Regions from separate parts of the Streptomyces sp. NPDC029151 genome, predicted to be linked through region 1. Evidence: riboswitches for the same ligand, from Rfam matches in the RefSeq annotation. Region 1 holds a riboswitch; the other holds the start of a gene.
What was found. Region 1 has a riboswitch for glycine ahead of gcvP (aminomethyl-transferring glycine dehydrogenase). Riboswitches for the same ligand answer to the same signal wherever they lie in the genome.

Region 2: another riboswitch for glycine. It lies ahead of gcvT (glycine cleavage system aminomethyltransferase GcvT); the one in region 1 lies ahead of gcvP (aminomethyl-transferring glycine dehydrogenase).

The regions. Positions count from the first base shown of each region.
Region 1 covers NZ_JBVHWQ010000022.1:3,722-6,921, forward strand. The annotation lists gene gcvP (aminomethyl-transferring glycine dehydrogenase) at 1-1,961, opposite strand, end outside; glycine riboswitch at 2,137-2,231, opposite strand; gene ACZ4VF_RS37825 (PRC-barrel domain-containing protein) at 2,351-2,722, shown strand; gene ACZ4VF_RS37830 (DNA polymerase IV) at 2,644-3,200, opposite strand, start outside.
Region 2 covers NZ_JBVHWQ010000016.1:66,268-69,467, reverse strand. The annotation lists gene glyA (serine hydroxymethyltransferase) at 1-408, opposite strand, end outside; gene gcvH (glycine cleavage system protein GcvH) at 423-800, opposite strand; gene gcvT (glycine cleavage system aminomethyltransferase GcvT) at 939-2,057, opposite strand; glycine riboswitch at 2,100-2,213, opposite strand; glycine riboswitch at 2,214-2,313, opposite strand; gene ACZ4VF_RS36325 (AAA family ATPase) at 2,492-3,160, shown strand.

The DNA.
Region 1 (3,200 bases):
TAGGTGATCATCAGCACCGCCAGCTCGTCGCGGTACTGCTCGATCTTGGCGCGCAGGTCCTCGACGTCGATCTCGCCGTCCTCGGCGGTCCTGACGACGACGACCTTCATGCCGGCCATCACGGCGCTGGCCGCGTTGGTGCCGTGCGCGGAGGACGGGATGAGGCAGACCGTGCGCTGCTCGTCGCCGTTGGCCCGGTGGTAGCCGCGTACGGCGAGCAGACCGGCCAGCTCGCCCTGCGAACCGGCGTTCGGCTGGAGCGAGACCTTGTCGTAGCCCGTGACCTCGGCGAGACGTTCCTCCAGCTCGCGGATGAGCGTGAGGTAGCCCTCGGCCTGCTCGGCGGGCGCGAAGGGGTGCAGCTGCCCGAACTCGGGCCAGGTGACCGGCTCCATCTCGGTGGTCGCGTTGAGCTTCATGGTGCAGGAGCCCAGCGGGATCATGCCGCGGTCGAGCGCGTAGTCGCGGTCGGCCAGCCGGCGCAGGTAACGCAGCATCGCGGTCTCGGAGCGGTGCTGGTGGAAGACCGGGTGGGTGAGGTAGTCGTCGGTGCGCAGCAGCGCCTCGGGCAGGGTGTCCTCGGCGGTGGCGTCCAGCGCCTCGATGTCGCCCGGGACGCCGAAGGCGGCGAGGACGGCCTCCAGCTGGGCCCGGTTGGTGGTCTCGTCGCAGGCGGCCGAGACGAGATCGGCGTCCACGAGGCGCAGGTTGACGCCGTTGTCCCGGGCGGCGGCGACGACCTCGGCGGCCTTGCCGGGAACGCGCGCGGTGACGGTGTCGAAGAAGGCGTCGTGGACGATCTCCACGCCCCCGGCCTTCAGGCCCTCGGCGAGGATCGTGGCGTAACGGTGCGTGCGCCGCGCGATGGTCCTCAGGCCCTCCGGGCCGTGATAGACGGCGTACATGCCGGCCATCACGGCGAGCAGCACCTGCGCGGTGCAGATGTTGCTGGTGGCCTTCTCCCGGCGGATGTGCTGCTCACGGGTCTGCAGCGCGAGCCGGTACGCCTTGTTGCCGTCGGCGTCGACGGAGACGCCGACGAGGCGGCCGGGGAGGCTGCGGGCGAACTTCTCGTGCACCGCCATGTAGCCGGCGTGCGGGCCGCCGAAGCCCATCGGCACGCCGAAGCGCTGGGTGGTGCCGACGGCGATGTCCGCGCCCAGCTCGCCCGGCGAGGTCAGCAGGGTCAGCGCGAGCAGGTCGGCGGCGACGGTGACGAGGGCGCCCAGCTCGTGCGCCCGGTCGATGACCGGCTTGATGTCGCGTACGGCACCGGAGGCGCCCGGGTACTGGATCAGCACGCCGTTGATCTCGCGCTCAGCGATCTCCGCCGGGATGCCCTCGCCGAGGTCGGCGACGACCACCTCGACGCCGGTCGGTTCGGCCCGGGTCTCGATCACGGCGATGGTTTGCGGCAGCGCGTCCGCGTCGACCAGGAAGAGGCCCTTCTTGTTCCTGCCCATGCGCCGGGACAGCGCCATCGCCTCGGCGGCCGCGGTGCCCTCGTCCAGGAGGGAGGCGCCGGACGTGGGCAGGCCGGTGAGTTCGGCGACCATCGTCTGGAAGTTCAGCAGGGCCTCCAGACGGCCCTGGGAGATCTCCGGCTGGTACGGCGTGTACGCCGTGTACCAGGCGGGGTTCTCCATGACGTTGCGCAGGATGACCGGCGGCGTGAAGGTGCCGTGGTAGCCCAGGCCGATCATGGAACCGAGGACCTGGTTGCGGTCGGCGAGCGAACGCAGCTCGGCGAGCACCTCGGCCTCGGTGCGGGCGCCCGGCAGGTTCAGGGCCTCGGCGTTCTTGATCACGTCCGGGACCGCGGCGGCGGTCAGCTCGTCGAGCGAGCCGTACCCGACCTGCGCGAGCATCTTGGCCCGCGCCTCCTGGTCGGGGCCGATGTGGCGCTGCTCGAACGGGATGCCGGCTTCGAGCTCGGAGAGCGGAGTGCGATGGGCGGTCATTGCGGAGGCCTCCTGGGTCTGACGCGACCTTCGAGGGGCACCCCGGTACGGATACCCCGACGGCCTCCCCCTCTGTCATCTCAACCTGAGAGCTTCACCGGGCGCCCGGGGACGCCGGCTTTCACCGTCGGTGAGGGCGGAAGCCATCGACATCCGCCCTGCTTTCCAGAGTGACCTCGTCCGTGCGGTACGTGGGCCTGAGAGATTCCGGGGAGGAGTTGCTCCTTCGGCGCCTCCGACGTGGTCGGAGGACTCTCCCGCACGGGGTCGGCAGCCGCTGTCAGCGTACCAGCGAGGTCAACGCCGGAGGCTTCGAGTGGCCGCCTCCGTGAATGTGCTCTTTTGTAGTGCTTACGGATGAGTTGCGACCACGTGGAGGGAGAGGGACCGTGCAGACCGACATCGATCCGCGCAACCTGATCGGCCGCAAGGCGTTCGACCGCAATGGCACCAAGATCGGCACCATCGACGAGGTGTACCTGGACGACGCCACCGGTGTGCCCGAGTGGGCGGCCATACGCACCGGTTTGTTCTCCCGGGACGCCTTCGTGCCCCTGGAGCCCAGCGAACTGGTCGAAGGCACCCTGCACGTCCCCTTCGAGCGCGCCCTGATCAAGGACGCCCCCGACTTCGGTGTCGGCCGCCACCTCTCCCCCGAGCAGGAACTCCAGCTCTACCACCACTACGGCCTCGACGTGGCCTCACCTCCCACGGTCCCGGACCACGACTTCGGCAAGCTCGCGGGCTCGGAGGAGACCTGAGCCGCCAGGTCGGGAACCAGCGGCAGCGGATCGGCGCCCTCCAGCGCGGGATCGTCCACGAAGAACGTCCGTACCCGGCCCGGCTCGGACCAGGGTGTCTCGAACCGCACGGTCACCCGCCCCAGCCCGCTCCCCTGCACCCACCCGTGCCCGAACTCCGCGTGCCGCACGTCCTGCCCGGCCCGCCACTGCCGTTCGACAGTCTCCGCCCGCACCACGACGGCCTCGCCGACGGCCTCCTCCGGTGCCTCGGCGGCCCGCGAGGGCAGCGCCTGGGCGAACAGGTCCTCCTGCGTGTAGTCGGCGAGCCCGGACACCCCCACCCCCAGCAGCCGCACCCCGCCCGTGGTGTCCACGGAGTCCAGCAGCCGCGCCGCCGCCTCACGGATCACCGCGGGGTCGTCCGTGGGCCCTCTGAGCGTCTCGGAGCGGGTCAGCGTGGAGAAGTCGTACCGTCGCACCTTCAGCACGATGGTCC
Region 2 (3,200 bases), on a different contig from region 1:
GGAGAAGTTCAGCCGCATCCCGTGGGTCAGGTGGCCGCCGTGCGCCAGGTCCAGGCCGAGGATCGTGTCCCCGGGCTGGGCCAGCGCGAACAGGGCCGCCTGGTTCGCGGAGGCACCGGAGTGGGGCTGCACGTTGGCGTACTCGGCGCCGAACAGCTCCTTGACCCGGTCGATGGCGATCTGCTCGGCGACGTCGACATGCTCGCAGCCGCCGTAGTAACGGCGGCCCGGGTAGCCCTCGGCGTACTTGTTGGTGAGGACCGAGCCCTGCGCCTCCATCACCGCGAGCGGCGCGAAGTTCTCGGAGGCGATCATCTCCAGGGTCGACTGCTGACGGTTCAGCTCGGCGTCGACCGCGGCGGCGATCTCCGGGTCCAGCTCGTGCAGGGGCGTGTTCAGAACAGTCATACGGCTACGACTCCTCAGCCGGCGGAAAAGGCGGTGTACTCGTCGGCGGAGAGCAGATCGCCCGGCTCCTCCGCGACGCGTACCTTGAACAGCCAGCCGCCCTCGAAGGGAGCGGAGTTCACCAGCGACGGGTCGCCGACGACGTCCTCGTTGACCTCGGTGACCTCACCGGTGACCGGCGAGTACAGGTCGGACACCGACTTCGTCGACTCCAGCTCGCCGCAGGTCTCGCCCGCGGACACCGTGGAGCCGACGTCGGGGAGCTGGACGAAGACGACGTCACCGAGCGCGTTGGCCGCGTGCTCCGTGATGCCGACCGTCGCGACGCCGTCCTCGGCGGCCGACAGCCACTCGTGCTCCTTGCTGTAGCGCAGCTGCTGGGGGTTGCTCATGGCCTGAATTCTCCTGTACACGCGGGAGTGCTGATGACGGGGGGACTGCGGAAACCGCTGGTGAGCGGCCGAATGTGCGCAGGGTCACGTGCCGGCCACGGGGCGGGGGCCCCGGAGACGGCCGACCGCGCCCAGTCTTTACTTCTGGCGCTTGTAGAACGGCAGCGCCACGACCTGGTACGCCTCGTGGGTGCCCCGGATGTCCACGCCGACGCCCTCGGTGCCCGGAGCGGCGTGCGCCGCGTCGACGTAGGCCATGGCGATCGGCTTGCCCAGGGTGGGGGAGGGGGCGCCGGAGGTGACCTCGCCGATCACCTCGCCCCCGGCGACGACGGCGTACCCGGCGCGCGGCACCCGGCGGCCCTCGGCGACCAGGCCGACGAGCACCCGCGGCGGGTTCTCCTCGGCCCGGGCGGCGGCCCCCGTGAGCGCCTCGCGGCCCACGAAGTCGCCTTCCTTCTCGAACTTGACCACCCGGCCGAGCCCGGCGTCGAAGGGGGTCAGCTCACGGGTCAGCTCGTGGCCGTACAGCGGCATGCCCGCCTCCAGGCGCAGCGTGTCCCGGCAGGACAGCCCGCACGGCACCAGACCGACGCCCTCGCCGGCCTTGGTCAGCGCCTGCCACAGCTCGACGGCGTGCTCCGGCTTCACGAACAGCTCGAAGCCGTCCTCGCCGGTGTAGCCGGTGCGGGCGATCAGCGCCGGGACGCCGGCGACCGTGCCGGGCAGACCGGCGTAGTACTTCAGACCGTCCAGGTCGGCGTCGGTGAGCGACGCCAGGATCCCGGGCGACTGGGGGCCCTGCACGGCGATCAGCGCGTACGCGTCCCGGTCGTCGCGGACCTCGGCGTCGAAGCCGTCGGCGCGCTCGGTGAGCGCGTCCAGCACGACCTGGGCGTTGGAGGCGTTGGCGACGACCATGTACTCGGTCTCGGCCAGCCGGTAGACGATCAGGTCGTCCAGGATGCCGCCGTCGGCCTGGCAGATCATGGTGTAGCGGGCGCGGCCCACGCCGACGGAGGCGATGTTGCCGACCAGGGCGAAGTTCAGGAGCGCGGCGGCCTCGGCGCCGGTGACGGTGATCTCGCCCATGTGGGAGAGGTCGAAGAGACCGGCCTTCGTGCGCACGGCGAGGTGCTCGTCGCGCTCGGAGCCGTAGCGCAGGGGCATGTCCCAGCCGGCGAAGTCGGTCATCGTCGCACCGAGCGAACGATGCACGGCATCGAGCGCGGTGTGACGGAGTTCAGAACTGCTCATCGGACGGTCGTCTCCCAAGGCAGGCGGACAGGCGAGGAACGTTCCTCCCCATCTGTCATCGGAACCTGAGAGGTTCGCCTCGACCGCCACGGGGACGGTCACGGCTTGCACCTTGGGTGGAGCCACTGTCTGCAGCGGCCCGCTTTTCAGATGTGCCTCGCCCGCGCGGTAACGGGGCCTGAGAGATTCAAGGGAGGGACTTGCTCCTTCGGCGCCCCGGCACCAGTGCTGCCAGGGACTCTCCCGCGCGGATTCAAGCGGCCGGTATGCAGTTGGCGGGCACATCATTGCACGCCACACCCCGCCCAGCCAGAGCACGCTCCTTGTGACCGACCTGTGGCCGTACGCACACGAACCGCCGACCGTTGCGCATTACCTTCTCTTTACGTACAACGGGCATGGGACCGACCGAGCCCCAGGGGAGGACGATCACGGTGAACAGGACCTCGGCCTACGCCACCGACGCCGGCTTCACGGTGCCGAAGCAGCCCCCCGCCCTGTCCCGCGAGCGCGGCACGGACCGCCCCGCACCGGTCGTGCGCGACCTGCGCGACCGCGCCGGCCGCAGCCCGCACGCCCTGCTCTTCGGCCCCCGCGACCTGGTGGTCGTCACCGGACTGCCCGGCAGCGGCAAGTCCACCCTGATGCACCGCGCGGTCAGCGGCCGGCGCGTCGACTCCCAGGACGCCCGCGACCGCTGGCAGGCCCGCGTCCCCGGCTTCCTCCCCTACGCCCTGTACCGCCCCCTGGTCCGCCTCGCGCACTACGCCGGACTGCGCCGCGCCCTGCGCACCGGCGAGGGAGTCGTCGTGCACGACTGCGGCACCCAGCCCTGGGTGCGCGCCTGGCTGGCCCGCGAGGCCCGCCGCCGGGGCGCCGCCCTGCACCTGCTCGTCCTCGACGTCAGTCCCGAGACGGCCCGGGAGGGCCAGCGCGAGCGCGGCCGGGGCGTGTCCCGCTACGCCTTCCGCCGCCACCGCCGTAGCACCGCCCGCCTGTTGCGCGCGGTGGAGCGGGGCGAGCTGCCCGCCGGCTGCGGCGCGGCTGTGCTGCTGGACCGGGACGCGGCGGACGTCCTCGGCCGGGTCGGCTTCACCCGGTGACGGGCGCCGGCCCCACCCGGTGGCGGGCGCCGGCCGCGAG